DNA from 3 places in the Pseudomonas edsoni genome. Region 3 is predicted to be linked to each of the others. Evidence: riboswitches for the same ligand, from Rfam matches in the RefSeq annotation. Region 3 holds a riboswitch; each other region holds the start of a gene.

Region 1 (7,472 bases), 1.2 Mb from region 3:
ATACCCGTGAAACTCCGGCGTCAATCCAAGGCCCACCAGTACCTCATTGGCCTGCGTCGCCGAGGCATACGGCAGCGCCTGGTCGAGAGTGCCGTGACCGATAAAGATCGCCAATTTGCCCAAGGATTCGCTGGGCTTGAGTTCAGCCTTGAGCACCGGCAATACACTGCCGCTCAAGGCCGCGATGCCGCGCACCAACGCGGGCTTTCGCAAGCCCACCTCGTACGACATGATCGCGCCCTGGCTGAACCCCACCAGAAACACCCGATCGCTGTGCGTGTGGTATTTGGCTGTGGCCTTGCCCACAAAGTCTTCGATCAGCGCGGCGCTGCGTTGCAGGTCGGCGGTTTCGCCATTGTAGTCGCCGTCATCCGGCGTCTTGGTAAACCAGCGATAACCCTGGGGGTCCACGGGCATCGGCGCACGTGCCGACAGGTAGGTCCAGGTGGACGGCAGCGCGTCCTTGATGCCAAACAGGTCTTCCTCGTTGCTGCCAAAACCGTGCAGGAAAATCACCAACGGCTGATTGCGCGCATCGCTCTGGGTCTGTTCCAGATAAGACAGGGGCAAATCGGTGTGCAGCGTGGCGTCGGCGTGGGCGGCGCTGGCCATCAGGGTCAGTGCCAGGGCAAAGAGTTTGAGCATGGGAAAGTGACCTCAGGGTTTGCGCAACAAGTAAGTGTCCATGATCCAGCCATTTTCCAGACGCGCCGCCTTGCGCACCTGTTGGATTTGCTCAGCCACTTCACTGACCTTGCCGCTGATGAGGATTTCGTCCGGCGTGCCCAGGTAGGCGCCCCAGTAGATATCCATATCCTGATCGGCCACGCTGCGGTAGGAATCTTCGGCGTCGAGCATGACCACCAAAGTGTCCGCATCACTCGCCTGCCCCGCCGCCAACCGGCGCCCGGTGGTGATCTCGATGGACCGACCGATGCGGTTCAGCGCCACCTTGTGCTGGGCGGCCAGGGCTTGCACGCTGGTGATGCCGGGGATCACTTCGAACTCGAAGACGCTGCGGCCACTGGCCAGAATCGCCTGCAGGATGCGGATGGTGCTGTCGTACAGCGCAGGGTCGCCCCAGGCCAGGAACGCGCCCACTTCACCGTCAGCCATCTGCTCGTTGATCATGTGCTCGAAGGTCTGCTGCTTGTCGCGATTCAGGTCCTGCACGGCGGTGGTGTAGTCGATATCGCCGCGCACGCGCTCGGGGCAGTCGGCCTCGACGAAACGGTAGCCAGGCTCGGTTATGTAGGTTTGGCAGATCTCGCGGCGCAGGTCGATCAGCTTGTCTTTGCTTTGGCCCTTGTCCATCAGAAAAAACACGTCAGTGCGGTTCAGCGCCTTGACGGCTTGCATCGTGATGTAGTCAGGGTTGCCGGCGCCAATGCCGATGATCAGGATGCGTTTCATGGGTTGCTCTCATTGCGGGGCGTGGATTTTGCCATGTTCACGCGCTCAGGCGTGAGTTTCCAGACGCAGGCGCCACACGTTGTTAAAGCGCAGTTCAGTGGCGGACAGCGGCTCGACGTCAATCAGGTAGAACATCGACATAGGGAACTGCAACACGTACAGCATCGCGGCGCGAATCACAAACGGGTGGGTGATGGCCACTACCTGCCCGGGCTGGGTTTCGAGACTTTTCATCCAGTCAGCGACTCGCACGCAAATCTGCTCCACCGACTCACCGCCGTGAGGCGCGCTGGTGCTGTTGGTCATCCAGTCACTCAATGCATGGCTGTCGAGCTGGGCGATGGCCTGGCCTTTCCAGGTGCCAAAATCACCGTCGCGCAACGCGTCTTCGACCTGCGCGTTGTCGCCGAACAAGCCCGCGGTTTGTCGGGTTCGGGCCTCGGGCCCACACACCAGTCGCGAGCGTTTCTTGAAACGCCCCGCCAGGGACAACGCCGCGGGCTGCCACTGCATCGCCACCGATTCGTCATCGGGAAACCGCCCCTGTTTTTGCAACGGCGTGGCGGCATGGCATATCAAGGTCAAGCGGGTGGCCTGCATCACAATTCACTCTGTTTCGACGCGCAGTCGGCGTAGACTGGCAAAGTTGTTTCAACATGTTACAACGAACATGAAAGAGGAAGCCGGTTCGAATCCGGCGCGGTCGCGCCACTGTATTCGGCCTTTTAGCCGTAAGCCAGACCCTGTTTCAGCCCAATCGCAATCCATTTCGGGACGCGTCATCCCTGGAGGTCTTCATGGCTAACACCGCTGCAACGAACCCTGATGTGTATGGACCCACCCTGCCCTTGGGCGAAATTCTGCCTTGGGCGATCTTCGGTGGCCTGTTGTTGCTGCTGGCGCTCTATTTTGTCGGCGCCGAGCAAGGCGCCACCGCTGTGTTCAAAGGCATGTATGTGCATGAATTTGTGCACGACGGCCGCCACCTGCTGGGTTTCCCCTGCCATTAATCGATAAGAGAGACACGACATGACAGGGCATTTACTCCTACGCGGGATGCTGGTGGGCTTGCTCGCCGGCGTGCTGGCTTTCGGCTTCGCCAAGGCCTTTGGTGAACCGCAGATCGACAAGGCCATCGCCTTTGAAGACCACATGGCACAGATGCACGGCGATGCGCCGGAAGAGGAACTGGTAAGCCGCGAGGTGCAAAGCACCTTCGGCCTGTTCACCGGCGTGGTGGTGTACAGCGTGTCACTGGGCGGCCTCTTCGCCCTGGTGTTCGCTTACGCCCTGGGCCGCATCGGCAAGGTCGGCCCGCGTGGCCTGGCGGCGCTGCTGGCACTGGCGGCATGTGTGGCAATTACCGTGGTGCCAGGGCTCAAGTACCCGGCCAACCCGCCATCGGTGGGCGACCCCGAAACCATCGCGCAGCGCACCAAGCTGTTCTTCCTCATGCTGCTGGTGTCAGTGGCGGCCGCGGTGATTGCGATCAACGCCGCACGCAAGCTGATTGCCCGCCGTGGCATCTGGGCCGGGGCGATTCTGGGTGCGGCGTTGTACATCGTGATTGTGTCGGTGGCCGGCAGCCTGTTCCCGGTGATCAACGAAGTGCCGGAGGCGTTTTCGGCTGTGCTGCTGTGGAAGTTCCGCGTAGCGTCGCTGGGTATCCAGCTGGTGCTGTGGACCACCCTCGGCCTGGTGTTTGGCGCGGTGGCCGAGCGCAAGCTCAGCCAGCCAAAAGCGCGCTTCAACCCTTGAACTGACTCCCGGGGCGGGCCAGGTACAACACGTCATAGCCCGTTCCGGGATGCGCCGCATCCAGCGCCTTGCCCGACAAGGTGATGCGCACCAGCCGCCACGCCTGCACATCCAGCGCCAGGCATACCGCGAACGTGTCGCGGCTGTCGGCCACCTGCTGATTGCGCCGTTTCTCCTCGGCGACGATCCCGGCCCGATCCGCCCCCGGCACCAGCGGCCACTCCTCTCGGTACAGGCTCAACGCGTGCTGCGCGGGCCCACGCTGCACATCCAGCGGCAACCAGCTTTCGATGTGCGGACGGCCAAAGCTGTCGAGCACCTTTTGAAAACGCTCGCCCAGTAGAAAGTCGGCGGCCTGCAACGGGTCGGCCCACAGGTAGACCGACGCATACACATTGCCCGGCGCCTGCCCACGCGTCTGCGCGATAAACGCCTTGAACAGCAGCCCTTGCGCGTCATCCCACAACGGCCCCAGTTGCGCGGCGCGCCGGCGTATCACGTCCATGTCGTAGTCGGCAGGCAGGCGGTGTGAATATTGTTTGGCAAACATGGCAAAGCTCCTGTGCAAGATGTGGACTGAGCTTGCGCACTGGCGATGATTTCAACAAGATATGGCCGAATATAAGTGCGATAAGGATTGGATATGACTGACGCGCTCAAACCCCTGGACATCGACACCGTGCACGCCTTCGTGCTGGTGGCTGATTTTGCCAGCTTCACCCGCGCCGCCGAGGCGCTCGACACCTCCCAGGCCGCCATCAGCCTGAAGCTCAAGCGGCTGGAAGAACGCCTCGGTTACCGCCTGTTGCTACGCACGCCTCGCCATGTGCAACTGTCGCCCCAAGGCGAGCAGTTCATCGTGGCCGCGCGTGTCCTGCTCAATGCCCATGAGCGGGCACTGGCGGACCTGGGCACCCACGCGCCACGGCGTTTGGTGATCGGCATCAGCGACCACGTGGCCGGGCCGGACTTGCCCACCTGGCTCAGCCGCCTCGCGGCCTACGACCCGCTGGTGATTCTCGAGGTGCGCATCGCCTCGTCCCGCGACCTGGTGGCCGCGTTTGATCGCAATGAACTGGACGCGGTGATCGTGCGCAACGAAGGCGATCGCCAGGACGGCGAAGTGCTGGCGGTCGAACGCTTTGGCTGGTTCGCCGCGCCCCACTGGCAACACAGCCCCGGCACACCGCTGCGCATGGCGACCATGGCCGCGCCCTGTGGCGTTCGGCACCTGGCGGTCAGAGCACTGGATGCAGCGCGGATCGACTGGACCGAAGTGTTTGTCGGCGGTGGTGTGATGGCGGTAGGCGCGGCCGTGAGCGCCGGATTGGGGGTCGCCGCCCTCGCCCCACGCGTGGCCCCGGCCGGGGCGGTGGACGTGAGCGAGCAATACGGCCTGCCCGCATTACCCGTCAGTGAAGTGCTGCTGTACAGCCGGATCAGTGATGCACGCTCGCGCGAAACGTTGCGCGCGTTGAGCGCAACGTTTCGCGGTGTGCTGCAGCGCTGAGTGTCAGGCGACGGGCGCTTCTTCGCTGGCCACAGCGGTGGCGGCCTGGGCCTGCAACTGAGCCGCCTGCTGGCTGTAGTCACGCAGGTAGACGATGAACTCCTGCAGCAGGCGATCCCACAGTTCCAGCTGGCTGCGCAGGTGCGTGGTGCCAACACCGGCCACCACCACATCCATTTCCATCAGCAGGAACTCACCCTGCACCGACAACCGCGCAAAACGGCGCGATGCGTTCCATACCTGGGCCAGGCCTTCGGGCAATTCGCCTTGCACGCGCAGGGCGCAGCTGTAGGTGAAGTCGACGTAACTGCCCTGCTCCGCCGCCGGGTTGCCGAAGCGCACGGCAAAGCCGATACCCTGGCTCGCGCTGAGCAATTGCACGATGCCGTTCTGTTCGGTCTGGTTGACGCGATAGCCGGCTTCCTGCAGCAATTCAGTCAGGCTTTTCGGGGTAACGCTGTTGATCAGTTCACTCATGGTCAGGTCTTCCTTGAAGATCAATGATAGGCGCCTGAAACAGCGTAGCCGGGTTTTCGAAAACCGCAGTCGATCAGGCGGCAGTGGCCAGCACGGCCCCCGCCGGCGCCAACAACGGGCTGCCACTGGCGACGAAATCTTCCTTGCGCAGCACCACCAGGGCGATCAACGACACCACACCGGTTGCCACATAGAAATACCAGGGTGAGGTGATGTCGCCCGTCACCTTGATCAGCCAGGTGGAGATCAGCGGCGCGCTGCCGCCAAACACCGCGACCGGCACGTTGTACGCCACGGCAATCCCGGTGGAGCGGATGCGCGTGGGCAGCAGCTCGCTCATCAGCGCATAGGTCGAGGAGGCATACAGCCCGAACAGGATCGCCACCGCCATCAATGGCGCGAAGAACGATGCAGCAGTGGCGGTCGGCGCCGACTTGAACAGCCAGAACATCGCCAGCGTAGCCAGGGTGCCGATCACCATCAGAAACGGCTTACGTCCGTATTTATCGGTGAACGCACCGCCAAACGGCATCACGAACGCGGCCGAGAAACTCGCGACGAACACATAGAGCAGCGTGGTGCCGCTGTCGAACTTGAGGATCTTGGCCATGTAGGTCGAGGCGAAGGTCAGCACCAGGTAAAAGATCGAGCTGTGCAAGGTGATGATGAAGAACACCAGGGCAATCGCGCGCTTCCACTGCCAGACTTCGCGCAACGGTGCACGGGAAGTCTGCCCGGCGCGCTGCAAGGCGAGAAACTCCGGGCTGTCTTCCAGCTTGAGGCGGATGTACATGGAGATAAAACCCAACGGTGCGGCGATCAGGAACGGCACGCGCCAGGCCCATTCCTGCATCACCTCGGCGCCCAGGATCCAGGTCATGCCATTGGCTACGGCGCCGCCCAGCAACAGGCCGAGCACGGCGGTGACCATTAGCCAGCAGGTGGCAAAGCCGCGTCGGCCGGGGCCGGCGTATTCGGAGATAAAGCTGGTCACTGTGCCGATCTCGCCGCCCGCCGAAAAACCCTGCACGCAGCGCACCAGAATCAGCAGCACCGGCGCAGCAATGCCCAGCGTGGCGTACGTGGGCAACAGGCCGAGCATGACGGTGGAACCGGTCATCATCACCAGCGCCATGATCAGGGTTTTGCGGCGCCCGATCTTGTCCGCCAGCGGACCGAAGAACAGCCCGCCCAGTGGCCGGATGAAAAAGCTCAGGGCAAACGCTGCGAAGCTGGCCAGCAAGCTGGTGGTCGGGTCATCGGAGACGAAAAATGCCTGGCCGATGTACACGGCGAGAAAGCCGTAGACGCCGTAGTCGTACCACTCGATCAAGTGACCGGAAGTGGCACCGAGAAACGCACGGCGCCGCTTGCGGACCGTGTCTTGCGCTTGATTGCCCATCGAAGGGACTCCTTGTCTGATGTTCTGTCCATGAAAAACGGGTCTAGGGAAGCGCGGCGATACTCGCTGCTTTCAGCCACTGCCGCAAGTCAGTCTTGAGGATTTTGCCGTAACTGTTCTTTGGCAATTCGCCGGGAAACAGGTACTTCCTGGGTTTCTTGAACGAGGCCATGCGCTGTAAAAACCATGCCGTCAGCTCGGCTTGATCGAGGGGCTGGCCGCTGCGCGTCACCACAAACGCCACCACCGATTCGCCCCATTGCGCATCCGGCTCCCCCACGACGCACACCTCGAACACCTCAGGATGTTGCGCCAACACTTCCTCGACTTCACGCGGGTACACGTTACTGCCACCGCTGATGATCACGTCCTTGGAACGGTCCGTGAGGGTGAGGTAACCCGCCGCGTCGAGAAAGCCGACGTCACCGGTCAACAGCCAGCCCTCGACCAGGGTTTGGCGCGATGCCTCGGGGTTGCGCCAGTAGCCTTGCATCACCGTGGCACCGCGCACGGCGATTTCGCCGCGCTCGCCCGTCGGCACCGGCTGGTGCTGTGCGTCGAGAATGCGGATTTCAACGCACGATTGCGCGTGGCCGACGGAGGCAGCCAACGTGGCCCAGTCTGCGCGTTGGCGGTCGGCGATCAGCGCGCGAGGCAGCACGCTGATGGTCATCGGGCTCTCGCCCTGGCCGTAGATCTGCACCAGCCGCGGGCCAAAGGTGTCGACGGCCTCACACAGATCGGCCACGTACATCGGGCCGCCGCCGTAAACGATGGTTTTGATGCCTTCGCCGCGATAGCCCTGGCGCCGCGCCTGTTCGACCATGCGCTTGACCATCGTCGGCGCTGCAAACAGTGAGACGTTGCCCAGCTCGGCCGCCAGGCCAAACAGCTCGGCGGCGTCGAAACCGT
Region 2 (7,472 bases), 2.1 Mb from region 3:
GACGCCGGGTGGACTGAAAGCCTGATCTATCTGTGGGGCAAGCACGGCGTGGGGCGTACCCACCTGTTGCAGGCAGCGTGCCTGCGCTTCGAGCAAATGGGCGAGCCGGCGGTTTACCTGCCGTTGGCGGAGTTGATGGACCGTGGTATCGGCATCTTCGATCACCTGGAGCAATACGAGCTGGTGTGCCTGGATGATCTGCAGGCGATCGCCGGCAAGGCGGATTGGGAAGAGGCGCTGTTCCACCTGTTTAATCGGCTGCGTGACAGTGGCCGGCGCCTGTTGATCGCCGCGTCTACCTCGCCGCGTGAACTGCCGGTGAAGCTGGCCGACCTCAAGTCGCGCCTGACCCTGGCACTGATCTTCCAGATGCGCCCATTGTCCGACGAGGACAAATTGCGCGCCCTGCAACTGCGCGCATCCCGTCGCGGCCTGCACCTGACCGACGAAGTCGGGCATTTTATTCTCACCCGCGGCACCCGCAGCATGAGCGCATTGTTCGATTTGCTCGAACAGCTCGATCAGGCCTCGCTGCAGGCTCAGCGCAAGCTGACCATACCCTTCCTCAAGGAAACCCTCGGCTGGTAGCCAGCCCTTGTATTGCGCGGCTTTCGGCAAATTTCAGGCGCCAGAAAACCTGCGTTTGGGCCGCTTTGGCCACGCAAAAGGCGTGTAATGGGTGTTAAGCGGTTAGATGTCATCGTTCAAACAAGAAGTCACATAGATCACGATTGAATTTGCAAATCGATGTGATAGTGGGCATAGTCTCGACTTCTTTACATACCAGCCACGGTCGTGCCCATGCTAAATCGCTTCGCACCCCTCGTGCCTCTCGCACTCGTTACCCTGTTGTTTGGTTGCGCCACCCACACTCAAAACGTGGCTGAGCAGCAAAAACCAGTACAACAGTCCCAGGCAAAATTCGTTGCAACGCAGTCTTCCACTGTTTACGAGGAAGAAGTTGCAACTGAAAAGGAACTCGCCGACTTCGCCGGCAGCAAGCCTTACCAGCTTCCAGTTCTGGCCGACAGCATTCTTGAACGCGGCATGTCCCTGATCGGTACCCGTTACCGTTTCGGCGGTACCTCTGAAGCCGGTTTCGACTGCAGCGGCTTCATCGGCTACCTGTTTCGTGAAGAAGCCGGCATGAACCTGCCTCGCTCGACCCGCGAAATGATCAACGTGGATGCACCGTTGGTCGCACGCAACAACCTCAAGCCCGGTGATCTGCTTTTCTTCAGTACGGCGGGCCGTGGTCGTGTCAGCCACGCCGGTATCTACTTGGGCGATAACCAGTTTATTCACTCCAGCAGCCGTCGCAGTGGCGGTGTCCGCGTCGACAACCTGGGTGACAGTTACTGGAGCAAAACCTTCATCGAAGCCAAGCGTGCACTCGCCATGGCCCCGACGACAGTTACCGCTAGCAAGTAAAGTTAAAGTGATACTTGAAGTTTGACGTGTAAGCGCTAGAATCCCTGGATATTGTTGTAATCCGTTCGCGCGAGCTTTGCTTGCGCGTTCTGGTTTTCAGCGTTCGGCAGCGAAAAGCCGCATCCAGACCAGGATTGTTCTGCCCATGTCGACCTCAGCCCGCCTCATTCTTCTTGTTTGCGCCGCGCTCCTCAGCGCCTGCGCAAGCCGTCCACCGCCGCCCGCTCCCGTAGTGGTCAAGCCTAAGCCGGTGTTCAATTACTCCACGCAAAATTTCTCGCCGGCCGCCGAAGACGTGCTCTTCCGTGCGCTGGGCCTGGTCGGCACGCCTTATCGCTGGGGCGGCAACACGCCGGACTCCGGGTTTGATTGCAGCGGCCTGATCGGGTTTGTCTACCGTGACGCTGCGGGCATCAGCCTGCCGCGCACCACCCGAGAATTGATCGTGATGCGTGCGCAGGACGTGAGCGAAAATAACCTGCAGACCGGCGACCTGATCTTCTTTGCCACTGGCGGCGGCTCCCAAGTAAGCCACGCGGGTATCTACGTGGGCGAAGGGCGATTCGTGCATGCACCGCAGACCGGCGGCACGGTGAAGCTGGATACGCTGTCCAAAGCCTATTGGCAAAATGCCTACCTGAGCGCCAAGCGCGTGTTGCCGGCGAATCTGGCGCGCAACCCGTAAGGCGAGTGCAGATCCCGATGTGGGAGCGGGCTTGCTCGCAAAGGCGGTGGGTCAGTCGATACGCCTGATGGCTGACACTCCGCTTGCGCGAGCAAGCCCGCTCCCCCATTGGTTTTGCGCTGTACCCGAACTCGGCTATTTGGCTGCCGACACCCGCCACACCTTATTCCCCACGTCATCGGCCACCAGCAAATCTCCCTGCTGATCAATCACCACGCCGACCGGTCGGCCCATGGCTTTCTCATCGCTGTTGAGAAACCCGGTCAGCACATCCACCGGCTGGCCCTTGGGTTGGCCGCCTTCGAACGGCACGAAGATCACCTTATAGCCACTGTGCGGTTTGCGGTTCCACGAACCGTGCTGGCCGATAAACGCGCCGTTGCTGAACTGCGCCGGCAGTTTGCTGCCCTCGGCGAAGGTCAGGCCCAATGACGCGGTGTGCGGCCCCACGGCATAGTCCGGAGCGATGGCCTTGGCGACCAAGTCCAGGTTCTGCGGCGTGACGCGCACATCCACGTGTTGCCCGTAGTAGCTGAATGGCCAGCCATAAAACGCGCCATCCTTGACCGACGTGATGTAGTCCGGCACCAGGTCGCTGCCGATCTCGTCGCGCTCGTTGACCGCCGTCCACAGCTTGCCGCTCTGCGGTTCCCACGCCATGCCGTTGGGGTTGCGCAGGCCGGAGGCGAAAATACGGTGCTGGCCTGTGGCACGGTCGACTTCCCAGATTGCCGCGCGGCCTTCCTCGGCTGCCAGACCGTTTTCGCCGACGTTGCTGTTGGAGCCGACACTCACGTACAGCTTGCTGCCGTCCTTGCTGGCCACCACGTTTTTCGTCCAGTGGTGGTTGATGCTGCCACCCGGCAGGTCGACCACCTTGGTGCCGGCGGCCTTGATCGCGGTTTCGCCCGGCTGATAAGGGAAGCGCAGCAGTTTGTCCGAGTCCGCCACGTACAGGTCGTTGCCGACCAGGGTCATGCCGAACGGCGAGTTGAGGTTCTCCAGGAACACGGTGCGGGTCTCGGCCACGCCATCGTGGTCGGCATCGCGCAGCAGGGTGATGCGGTTCGGGCTCGGCACGGCGGCACCGGCGCGCCCCATGACCTTCTCCATCACCCAGCCGCGAATACCCTTGGCGTCATCCGGCTTGGGCGGCGCGTTGGTTTCCGCCACCAGCACGTCGCCGTTGGGCAATACATACAGCCAGCGCGGGTGGTCCAGGCCTTCTGCAAACGCCGCGACCTGAGTGCCGGCGGCAGCTGTCGGCTTCGCGCCGTCTGGCCAGCCAATCGCCGGGGCGATGTTCACCGTGGGGATCAGGGTTTTGTTCGGCTCCGGCAGCTTGGGTGAAGGCCCGGTGCCGTCGGACACCTGCAGAGTGGAGCTTTCACCGCAGGCGGCGAGGGTGCCTGCGAGCATGATCAGTAAGGCAAGTCTGGTTTTATGCATGGTTTTCTCCTTGATACCTGTAAGGGTAGAGGCGTTTGCCGGTCCGATCGTTCAAGTGCAAGGCCGGCTTTAATTGACGCTCCACCCCCAACCCACTAACCTTCGCGGCTTGTTCCAGGTGCTCTGTGACCTGTGGGTCGACAGAGTGAAACAGGGAAGCCGGTGAGTGAGCGCACTTGTACACAGTGCTGCCGCGATTCCGGCGCTGCCCCCGCAACGGTAAATGAGTCAAGACGGTGCCTTTTGCCACTGTATCCGCGTGATATGGGAAGGCGCGCCGTCGGCCTGCTCGCTCGCTGAGCAAGCGCCACTCATGAGCCCGGAGACCGGCCTGGATCATCCAACAGCATCACGGTGGGCGATGCTTGGCTGTCTGTGTGTCTATTTTCCTGCCCGCCGTTTTTTGTCCAGCCCCAACGGAGAGCTGCCATGACCGATTCCCCCGACCGCGACGAACGCCACCTGGCGCGCATGCTGCGCAAAAAAGCCGTGATCGATGAACGCATCGCCAATTCCCCGAACGAATGCGGCTTGTTGCTGGTATTGACCGGCAACGGCAAAGGCAAAAGCAGCTCGGCGTTTGGCATGCTCGCCCGCGCCATGGGCCATGGCATGCAGTGCGGCGTGGTGCAGTTCATCAAGGGGCGCAACAGCACCGGCGAGGAGTTGTTCTTCCGTCGCTTCCCCGAGCAAGTGCGCTTTCACGTGATGGGCGAAGGCTTTACCTGGGAAACCCAGGACCGCCAGCGCGACATCGCCGCCGCCGAAGCCGCCTGGGCAGTTTCGCGCCAATTGCTGCAAGACCCGTCGATCGGCCTGGTCGTGCTGGATGAGCTGAACATCGCCCTCAAGCACGGCTACCTTGATCTGGACCAGGTACTCAGCGACCTGCAAGCCCGCCCGCCGATGCAGCACGTGGTGGTCACCGGCCGTGGCGCCAAGCCCGAGTTGATCGAAATGGGCGACACCGTCACCGAAATGGGCATGCTCAAGCACGCGTTCCAGGCCGGTATCAAGGCACAGAAGGGCGTCGAACTTTGAACCAGCCCCGTCATTGCCCGGCCGTACTGATCGCCGCACCGGCATCCGGCCAGGGCAAAACCACCGTCACCGCGGCGCTGGCGCGTTTGCACCGCAACCTGGGACGCAAGGTGCGCGTGTTCAAGTGCGGGCCGGACTTTCTCGACCCGATGATTCACGAGCGCGCCAGCGGTGCGCCGGTGTACCAGTTGGACATGTGGATGGTCGGCGAGCAGGAAAGTCGCCGTTTGCTGTGGGAAGCGGCGGGCGAAGCTGACCTGATCCTGATCGAAGGCGTGATGGGCCTGTTCGACGGCACGCCCTCCAGCGCCGACCTGGCGCGGCACTTTGGTGTGCCGGTGCTGGGCGTGATCGACGGCACCGCCATGGCCCAGACCTTCGGCGCGCTGGCCCTGGGCCTGGCGCGCTATCAGCCGGACCTGCCGTTCGCCGGTGTGCTGGCCAACCGCGTTGGCACCCTGCGCCATGCGCAATTGCTTGAAGGCAGCCTCACTGAAGGCCTGCGCTGGTACGGCGCGTTGTCGCGTGAAACCGGCATCGAGTTGCCCAGCCGCCACCTGGGCCTGGTGCAAGCCAGCGAATTGAATGACCTCGATATGCGCCTGGACGCCGCCGCCCATGCCCTGGGCAGCAGCTGCGAAGTCGCCGTGCCGCCACCGGTGACGTTCGCCGCGCCCGAAGTGATCGAGGCCGAGCCGCTGCTGGCGGGCGTGCGCATCGCCGTGGCCCGCGACGAAGCCTTTGCGTTTACCTACGGCGCCAGCCTCGACCTGCTGCGCGCGATGGGCGCCGAATTGCGCTTCTTCTCGCCGATTCACGATAGCCAATTGCCTGAGGCCGACAGCCTCTACCTGCCCGGTGGCTACCCGGAATTGCACCACCAGGCGCTGTCGGAAAACACCCCGATGCTTAACGCCATTCGCGCGCATCACGCGGCAGGCAAACCGTTGCTCGCCGAGTGCGGCGGCATGCTCTACCTGCTGGACTCGCTGACCGATGTCGACGGCACCCGTGCCGAATTGGTTGGCCTGCTGCAGGGCGACGCGGTGATGCAAAAGAAGCTGGCGGCGCTGGCTTTGCAAAGTGTCGAGTTGCCGGAAGGCGTGCTGCGCGGCCATACCTATCATCATTCGCTGACCAGCACCGAATGGGCGCCGATCGCCCGAGGCTTGAGCCCTAACGGCGGGCGTGGCGCCGAAGCGGTTTACAGGCAGGGGCGGATGACGGCTTCCTACGTGCACTTTTATTTCCCCTCCAATCCGGCGGCGGTGGCTGCATTGTTTGCGCCTGGCCCTGAGACCGCTATCGCGGGCAAGCCCGCTCCCACAACTGACCGAGTTGAAACTCAATCCAATGTGGGAGCGGGCTTGCTCGCGAAAAGGCCATGACGGACAACGCCTTCCCCCAAGCCGACCGCGACGCCGTCTACCGCGCTATCGCCGAACGCCGCGACATGCGCCACTTCACCGGCGGCAGCGTGGCCCCCGAGTTGCTGCAACGCCTGCTCCAGGCCGCACACCAGGCGCCCAGCGTCGGCTTGATGCAACCGTGGCGATTCATCCGAATCAGTGACCGCGCGCTGCGCGGCCAAATCCAACAGTTGGTGGAAGAAGAGCGCGTGCGCACCGCCGAGGCTCTGGGCCAGCGCTCCGACGACTTCATGAAGCTCAAGGTCGAAGGCATCCATGACTGCGCCGAAGTGCTGGTGGCCGCGCTGATGGATGATCGCGAGCGCCACATCTTTGGCCGGCGCACCTTGCCGGAAATGGACATGGCCTCGTTATCCTGTGCAATCCAGAACCTGTGGTTGGCCGCCCGCGTCGAAGGCCTTGGGATGGGCTGGGTTTCGTTGTTCGAACCCCAGGCCCTGGCCGACCTACTGCGGCTGCCGGCGGGTGCAAAGCCCTTGGCGGTGTTGTGCCTGGGCCCGGTGGCCGAGTTCTACCCGGCACCAATGTTGCAACTCGAAGGCTGGACCGAACCTCGGCCGCTGAGTGACATGGTGTATGAGAATGTGTGGGGAGTGAGTCAATGAGTGTGGCCTTGCTGTGTGTCGCTGCGGTGGCGCTGGATGCGCTGCTGGGCGAGCCCAGGCGCTGGCATCCGCTGGTGGCGTTCGGCAACTTTGCCGGGCGTATCGAGCAACGTTTCAACAGCGGCGGCCGCGGGTGGCGCAGCCATGGCGTGACCGCCTGGTTTATCGCGGTGGTGCCGCTGACGTTGCTGGCCACCGTGTTGTCGTGGGCGCCGTATATCGGCTGGGTGCTGGAGATTCTGGCGCTGTACATGGCGCTGGGCATGCGCAGCCTTGGCGAGCACGTGCTTCCAGTCGCCCAGGCGTTGCGCAGCGGTGACCTGGATGAAGCGCGTAAACGCGTGAGCTACCTCGTCAGCCGTCAGACCAGCGAACTGGACAGCACTGAAGTCGCGCGCGCTGCGACTGAATCGGTGCTCGAGAACGGCAGCGATGCGGTGTTCGCCGCGCTGTTCTGGTTTGTCGTGGCCGGCGTGCCCGGCGTGGTGCTTTATCGCCTGAGCAACACCCTTGATGCCATGTGGGGTTATCGCAACGAGCGCTTTGAGCGTTTCGGCTGGGCGGCGGCAAAAATCGACGATGTGCTCAACTACATTCCTGCGCGTCTGGTGGCGTTGACCTACGCGGTACTCGGCAAAACCCGCCTGGCGCTTAAATGCTGGCGCACCCAGGCGCCGACCTGGGACAGCCCCAACGCCGGGCCGGTGATGGCAGCCGGTGCGGGCGCTCTGGGTGTTGAATTGGGCGGGGCGGCGATTTATCACGGCGAGCTGCATCAGCGTGCGCAGTTGGGCGAAGGCCCAGCGGCCGATGCCGACGCCATCGAGCGTG
Region 3 (7,472 bases):
TGCGTGGGGGATGGTCAATGATGGGGTTGGGTTGGGTTGGGTTGGGTTGGGTTGGGTTGGGTTGGGTTGGGTTGGTTGGTTGGTTGGTTGGTTGGTTGGTGTACACATCCGTTGCTGCGGTCACGGCGGCTATAGGTTCCGCTCTTACAGCGGGTCACTTTGGAAAAGCCCCAAAGTAACCAAAGGGCTCTTGCCCCACCACTCGGCACCTCGCTTAGGCTCGGTGTGCCCGAACGAAGGCTTGAATCCGTGGGCCGCCGTGACGGGCCATCCATGGCCCAACACGGCTAACCCGGCGTCCTGCCGGGTTACCCACGGATTCAAACCTGCGTTCGGCCAGCGTGGTTTAACGGGGCGCCTAAGATCAAAGTCAAAAGCAGATCAAGATCAACAGCAGAGCACGGCGGCCTGGTAGCCGACCTGAGTGGTTAGATCAAAAGCGGACGCGAGGCGGCCTGACAGCCGGCCTGATCTTGGAGGCTGAACTCAATCAAATGTGGGAGCTGGCTTGCCTGCGATGGCATCAACCCGGTGTACCTGACACACCGAGGTGCCTGCATCGCAGGCAAGCCAGCTCCCACAGAAAAGCAAAAGCAATGCACTGCGGTGGTGGAGGCTGAACTCGGTCAACTTGTGGGAGCGGGCTTGCTCGCGAAGGCGGTGTGTCAGCTACACATGAGCTAACTGACCCACCGCCTTCGCGAGCAAGCCCGCTCCCACATTTGGATCGCAGTGCATCAGATACAGATGTGTTGCTGTGCTTTTGATCCGCTTTTGCTTCAACCACTCAGGTCGGCTTTCAGGCCGCCGTGCTCTGCTTTTGATCTGCTTTTGACTTTGATCTGACAGGCCCCGTCAACCACGCTGGCCGAACGCAGGCTTGAATCCGTGGGTAACCCGGCAGGACGCCGGGTTAGCCGTGTTGGGCCATGGATGGCCCGTCGCGGCGGCCCACGGATTCAAGCCGGAGTGAGGGCACACCGAGCCTAAGCGAGGTGCCGAGTGGTGGGGCAAAGACCTTTTGGTTACTTTTGGGGCGTTTGCCAAAAGTGACCCGCTGTAAGAGCGGAACCCTAAGTGGCCGTGACCGCAGCAACGGATATGTACACCAAACATCCCATTTGACTCCCCTCCCACCCCCATGCTCTCCTACACACCTTGTTTCGGGTGCCCTTCACAGGGTGAAACGGGAAACCGGTGACTTATGCCTGCGCATGAGAAGTCCGGTGCTGCCCCCGCAACGGTAAGCGAGCGAAGCGTCATAACCACTGTGCCTGTACGGCATGGGAAGGCGATGCTTTTTAGACCCAGCGTCCCTCGCAAGCCCGGAGACCGGCCCGAAAAATTTCAGATAACAAACCCGCGGTGGGCGGGCGCTGTTCAGAACCCTGCGTGCCCGGCTCGCAGGGTTTTCATGCGCTCGTTTCACCCCGAAACCCGAAGGGACGCGCCCATGTCGATCATCAGCAGCACCTCGCACTCCGCCAGTAGCACCGCCACCCTGAGCCAACGCCTGACCGCCGCCATCGGTGCGTCGATCCTCGGCGCGTGCCTGGTGTATTTCGCCGGTTTCTCGCATATCGAGGCGGTGCACAACGCTGCCCACGATACCCGCCACAGCGCCGCGTTCCCGTGCCACTGAGACCTGCCGACATGATCAAGCGCATAGCCCAAACCGCAGGCTTCACCGGCTTGCTCGCCGCCCTGCTGCTGACTCTGCTGCAAAGCTTCTGGGTCGCCCCGCTGATTCTGCAGGCGGAAACCTTTGAAAACGCACCGGCCGCTGCCGAAGTCGTGCCCCATGTGCACGCTGAAGGCGCCGCCGCTCACACCCACGACGCCGAAGCCTGGGAGCCGGAAAACGGCTGGCAGCGCGTGCTGTCCACCACTGGCGGTAACTTGGTGGTTGCGGTCGGTTTCGCATTGATGCTGGCCGGCCTTTACACCTTGCGCGCGCCAACCCGCACCGCTCAAGGGCTGCTGTGGGGCTTGGCCGGTTACGCGACGTTTGTACTGGCGCCCACCCTGGGCCTGCCACCGGAGTTGCCGGGCACCGCTGCCGCCGACCTGGCGCAGCGGCAGATCTGGTGGATCGGCACGGCGGCGTCCACGGCTGCGGGTATCGCGCTGCTGGTGTTTGGTCGCAATTGGCTGCTCAAAGGGCTGGGCGTGGCGATCCTGGCCGTGCCGCATGTGATCGGCGCGCCGCAACCTGAAGTGCATTCGATGCTGGCTCCAGAAGCGTTGGAAGCCCAGTTCAAGATCGCCTCGCAACTGACCAACGTCGCGTTCTGGCTGGCACTGGGTCTGATCAGCGCCTGGCTGTTTCGCCGCAACCGCGACGATCAATACTCGGCATGACGCTGGTGGTCGGGCTGGGTTGCCAGCGCGGGTGCGATGTTCACACCCTGCTCGGCCTGTTTGACGCCGCCCTGGCCGAGGGCGGTATCGAGCGCCAGCGCATCACCGCGCTGGCCAGTATCGACCGCAAACGGGATGAACCGGGGCTGCTTGCCCTGGCGCACATGTTGAACCTGCCGTTGCGGTGTTTCAGCGCAACGCAATTGGCGGTGTTTGAACCGCGCCTCAGTCACAGATCGGCAGTCGCGTTTGCCCATACCGGCTGTTACGGCATCGCCGAAAGTGCCGCCCTGGCCCTGGCTGAACAGCTCTCCCACCGCCCCGCCCACCTGCTGATCACGCGCAAAAAAGTCGCCCAGGCCACCTTTGCATTGGCCGGCGCTGACTAAAAACCCGATAATTGCCCTTCTCGATCATGAGCAATCTTCATGCTCGCCCGTTTTTCAACAGGAATTCCCATGACCGTCTACTTCATCGGCGCAGGCCCCGGCGACCCGGAATTGATTACCGTCAAAGGCCAACGGTTGATCCGCAGTTGCCCGGTGATCATCTATGCCGGCTCATTGGTGCCAGCGGCGGTGTTGGAAGGTCATCAGGCGGCACAGGTGGTCAACAGCGCCGAATTGCACCTGGAACAGATCATCGACCTGATCAAGGCTGCCCATGCCAAGGGCCAGGATGTGGCGCGCGTGCACTCCGGCGACCCCAGCCTGTACGGGGCGATTGGCGAGCAGATTCGCTGCTTGCGCGAGTTGGGCATACCGTTCCAGATCATTCCGGGCGTCACGGCGGTGGCGGCGTGTGCGGCGTTGCTGGAGACGGAGTTGACCCTGCCGGATATCGCCCAGAGTGTGATCCTGACGCGCTATGCGGATAAAACCAGCATGCCGGCCGGTGAAGACTTCGACAGCCTGGCGCGCCACGGCACGACCATGGCGATTCACTTGGGGGTTAATCATCTGTCCAAGATCGTCGCCGAGCTGCTGCCGCATTACGGCGCAGACTGCCCGATTGCCGTGGTGCACCGGGCGACGTGGCCAGATCAGGATTGGGTGGTGGGTACGCTGAGTGATATTGCCGAGAAAGTGGCGGCTAAAGGCTTTCGGCGTACGGCACTGATTGTGGTCGGGCGGGTGCTGGCGAATGACAGCTTCAGTGAATCCTCGCTGTACCGTGCAGGCCACGCGCACCTCTATCGGCCCTGAAGCAATGCGCTCAAACAATGTGGGCGCGGGCTTGCTCGCGAAGACGGTGGGTCAGTTGCAGATGTACTGACTGATACACCGCATTCGCGAGCAAGCCCGCTCCCACAGTTAATCTTATTTGGCAGGAATACCGCGCAAGACTCTGAATTTTAAGCATAAAAAAACGGCGCTCACGGGGCGCCGTTTTTTGTTCGCAGCGAACACCTTACTCAGTAGTAGGCGTTTTCTTTCTGCGTGTGGTCGGTGACGTCGCGTACGCCCTTGAGCTCGGGGATGCGCTCGAGCAAGGTGCGCTCGATGCCTTCACGCAAGGTCACGTCTGCCTGGCCGCAGCCCTGGCAACCGCCGCCGAACTTGAGTACGGCAATACCGTCTTCGACGACATCAATCAGGCTGACCTGACCGCCGTGGCTGGCCAGCCCCGGGTTGATCTCGGTTTGCAGGTAGTAGTTGATGCGCTCGTTGACCGGGCTGTCAGCGTTGACATTCGGCACCTTGGCGTTGGGCGCCTTGATGGTCAACTGGCCGCCCATGCGGTCGGTGGCGTAGTCGACCACGGCGTCATCGAGGAAGGCTTCGCTGAAGTTGTCGATGTACGCGGTGAAGCTTTTCAGCCCCAGGGCGGTGTCTTCAGGCTTCTCTTCTCCGGGCTTGCAGTAGGCAATGCAAGTCTCGGCGTATTGGGTGCCGGGCTGGGTGATAAAGACGCGGATGCCGATACCTGGGGTGTTCTGCTTGGACAGCAGGTCGGCCAGGTAATCGTGGGCGGCGTCGGTAATGGTTATGGCAGTCATGGAAACTCCTCACAGGCTTGCGGGCAGTTTACGCCAAATCATTACAGAGGTACAAAGTCCTAGTGTTTTTGTCGGGATAAATTCGACCGCTCGTCGCCATCAAACCAGCCTTTGAGCACGCGATAACTGCCCTGCTCCAGCCATCGGTAGCTGCCCATGGCGCTCAGGCCGATGATCACCACGCACACGGCCAGCACGGCATAAGGGTTCAGGGCGTAACGCTGGGCCAGATAACCGCCGGCCGAAAGCACCAGCACGTGCAGCAAATACACCGAATAGGAGCAGTCCCCGAGTACTTTAAACAGACGATAGTTGACGAAGAATCGCTCAAGCGCCACGCACGCCACCACCAACACCGCGCTGGGCAGGCCCCAGGTCAAGGCGCGGGGCGAGGCCGGCCAATGATAGATCGCCAGCAGCGCTGCGACGATTCCCAGCAGCGGCAGCCATAACCCCGGGCGAATCCAGCCCTTGCGGTAGAGCATGCCGATGCCGATGCCCATCAGAAATTCGACGACAATGTCCGAGCGATAGAACTCACTGATCCAGCCAAACGAGGTCCAGGCCTCGCAGACCGCAAACAACAATGCCGCCACCACCAGCAGTCGCCATTGCCGACGGAACAGCAAGGCCCAGGCAAACAGCAGGTAAAAAAGCATCTCGTAGTTCAGCGTCCAACCGACGTTAAGGGTCGGGTACACGCCATAACCGCCGGGGTTTTGCGAAGGAATAAACAACAGCGACATCAACACATGGGCGGCATCGACGCTCTGGTCCGGCAGCATTGGCCGGGCGACCACCACCAGTAATGCCATCAGCAGCGTGTAGAACCAGTAGGCCGGCACGATGCGCAGCAAACGGTACAACAGGAAACGCCAGGGCGGCAGGTCCTTGTCCTGGGTAGACAGGAAAATCACCAGGCCGCTGATGACAAAAAACACGTCCACGCCCGCGGCGCCCTTTTCGACAAATAACCTTCCCAAGGCCGTGTCCGCCTTGAAACCGAAGAAAATCTGCATGAAGTGGTGCCCTACCACCGTCCAGGCCGCCAGCGCGCGCAACGCCTGTACCGAGATCAACATTGTTTGCCGCCCTTCCCAACTCATCTAGATGAAGTTGGGACCATGGCGGACGGCCAAAGGTCGATCAAAGATTCTCGTAGCGGTTCATGTCCAGCACGCCTTCTTCCACCGGCGTGGTTTCGCGGATGTACCGCGACGCGTCATGGAAATACTGCCAGAACAGCGGATGGCTGCGGCGCACGCCCCAGCGATCGACGATCTTCTCGAAGCGCTTGGCGTCCCTGGCATTTTCCATTGCCGCCACAAACTCCGGCACTTCCTGCGCGGGGATATTGAAGATGAAATTCGGGTAGCTGCTGAGCACACCGGGGTAGATGGTCACAGTGTCCAGGCCCGGTTGATAGCGATAAGCCTCACCCAACAGGAACGCCACATTACTGTGCGCCCGGTTGCGCAGCATGCTGTAGAACTCGCGTTTGCCACTGGCCGTTTCGATCCGCAGCAGGCTCGCCTCGGGCAATTGATCAATCACCTTGAGCCCCGCCGCCGGCCTCGACGTCAGGCGACTGAGCGCCTGCTCGGCATCCCGCAACGCCGGCTCAATGCCGTCGCGCGAGCAATAGGCACTGGTGCAGCGGTTGATCGGATCCGGGCTGGCATTCAAATAGCCATAACGCGTCAGCAACTGCTTGGCAAAATCGCGCTTCGGGTCCTTTTCATCCAGGTGCAAGCCGCTCGGCTTGTCATCATCAATCGCTTCATAGTCCAGCCACAGTTTGAGCTTGCCGCTGTTCTGGTACCAATCGTCCATAAAATCATCGCGGGTATCCGCCGGCATCAGACGCAGGAAGTTCTGCTCGGCGCCATTGCGGATCAGGTCGAAGTACAGCCGGGTCTGGGCCTGGTGCGACACGTTGCCGAACACATCGAAGTTCACCGCCAACTGGTAATAAGTGCGTTCCAGCAACGGGTAATCGAACAACCACATCGTTTGCGGCACCTCGCCGATCAGGCCCTTGGTCACCGAGGCACTGTCAAAATGGCGGAAAATGCTCAACAAGGCATTGTCGTTACCCGTCCACAGGGTCGACCAACTCGGCGGCGGCAAGTCTGCGTAGCTGTCACGGCGCAAGGCCTCGTACTGGTTACGCTTGTCGCGATAGGCCAGCCACAGGCCGAGCACGCTGCCCACGTCGTCGTTCTGCCCCGGCATCGCCAGCAATGGCGTGGCCTGGCCGCGATAACGCGCATCGGTGATATACAGGTCGTGGTCCGGGTCCTGGAACAGGGCCCAGAAATTATCGCGAATCACGTCCGTGGCGATCTGCCCACGGCACACCGGCCCGCGAATAAAGGTGCGCACGAAGTATTCGGCGTTATCGAGCATGAACTGGTAACGCGCCTTGGCCGGAATTGCCTCAAAGGTCTCGAACGGGTTGGCCCGGCGCCCCGGACCATAGCCCGGCAAGGCGTTGACCTGCCAGTCACCGGCGTAGAACAGCGCCTTGATGCGCGCCATTTTCGCCGCGCTGAACGGGTAAGTGATGTGCGTTTTGTGCACGATCACGCCCTGCACCGGCCAGAGACGGTAATAAACATTGGTGCCTGGATCATCGTCGGGGCGACGGGTGGCGATCAGATCAATCGGCTGGCCGCTCGGCGTGCGTGAGCGCACCCACTGGAAGAAATGCCCCGGCTCGCCGTTCTCGAAGTAAATGTGCGCCAGGAACAAATGCTCATACAACCAGCGCGCCACCAGGCTTTCGCGGGCGCCGGGCTGGTTGAACAGGTTTTCCCACTGCTGCACCTGCAAGGCCTCCCTGGCGCTGGGCGCCAGGCCTTGGTCATCAATCGGTGCGCCGGAGGCCAGCCAGCGCTGCAGCGTCTGGTATTGCTGGTCGGTCAGGCCGGTGACGGCCAGCGGCATGCCTTCCTTGGGATGCGCGCCGGCGTAGGCATTGAACTCGCCGGGCATGGCGCACAGGTTCTGGCGGTTCAGGCCCAGCATGATCTCGTCGGGCAGTTTGGCATTGGGTTCAAGTGGCGCGTTATGACCCAGCTCCAGCATGCGCGCCATCAACGCGGCCTGG

Evidence for each region. A riboswitch is a leader RNA that binds a small molecule or an ion and turns the genes downstream of it on or off. The one in region 3 is predicted to bind cobalamin.
Region 1: linked by a shared signal. The riboswitch ahead of C4J83_RS17640 (CbtB domain-containing protein) and the one ahead of C4J83_RS12320 (CbtB domain-containing protein) in region 3 are both predicted to bind cobalamin.
Region 2: linked by a shared signal. The riboswitch ahead of cobO (cob(I)yrinic acid a,c-diamide adenosyltransferase) and the one ahead of C4J83_RS12320 (CbtB domain-containing protein) in region 3 are both predicted to bind cobalamin.

Annotation. Positions count from the first base shown of each region.
Region 1 is NZ_CP027762.1:3,809,596-3,817,067, forward strand. Features, by position in the region: gene C4J83_RS17625 (alpha/beta hydrolase) at 1-645, opposite strand, end outside; gene cobF (precorrin-6A synthase (deacetylating)) at 658-1,413, opposite strand; gene C4J83_RS17635 (histidine phosphatase family protein) at 1,459-2,013, opposite strand; adenosylcobalamin (AdoCbl) riboswitch at 2,085-2,164, shown strand; gene C4J83_RS17640 (CbtB domain-containing protein) at 2,211-2,423, shown strand; gene C4J83_RS17645 (CbtA family protein) at 2,470-3,171, shown strand; gene C4J83_RS17650 (DUF4865 family protein) at 3,161-3,721, opposite strand; gene C4J83_RS17655 (LysR family transcriptional regulator) at 3,815-4,681, shown strand; gene C4J83_RS17660 (YbjN domain-containing protein) at 4,685-5,158, opposite strand; gene C4J83_RS17665 (MFS transporter) at 5,232-6,560, opposite strand; gene C4J83_RS17670 (class I adenylate-forming enzyme family protein) at 6,604-7,472, opposite strand, start outside.
Region 2 is NZ_CP027762.1:4,748,322-4,755,793, reverse strand. Features, by position in the region: gene hda (DnaA regulatory inactivator Hda) at 1-588, shown strand, start outside; gene C4J83_RS21965 (C40 family peptidase) at 802-1,431, shown strand; gene C4J83_RS21960 (C40 family peptidase) at 1,577-2,116, shown strand; gene C4J83_RS21955 (PQQ-dependent sugar dehydrogenase) at 2,252-3,565, opposite strand; cobalamin riboswitch at 3,665-3,914, shown strand; gene cobO (cob(I)yrinic acid a,c-diamide adenosyltransferase) at 3,995-4,606, shown strand; gene C4J83_RS21945 (cobyrinic acid a,c-diamide synthase CobB) at 4,603-5,994, shown strand; gene bluB (5,6-dimethylbenzimidazole synthase) at 5,991-6,641, shown strand; gene cbiB (adenosylcobinamide-phosphate synthase CbiB) at 6,638-7,472, shown strand, end outside.
Region 3 is NZ_CP027762.1:2,626,905-2,634,376, reverse strand. Features, by position in the region: cobalamin riboswitch at 1,149-1,355, shown strand; gene C4J83_RS12320 (CbtB domain-containing protein) at 1,454-1,642, shown strand; gene C4J83_RS12315 (CbtA family protein) at 1,654-2,361, shown strand; gene C4J83_RS12310 (cobalamin biosynthesis protein) at 2,358-2,750, shown strand; gene cobM (precorrin-4 C(11)-methyltransferase) at 2,820-3,566, shown strand; gene nfuA (Fe-S biogenesis protein NfuA) at 3,776-4,360, opposite strand; gene C4J83_RS12295 (acyltransferase family protein) at 4,420-5,442, opposite strand; gene C4J83_RS12290 (fatty acid cis/trans isomerase) at 5,507-7,472, opposite strand, start outside.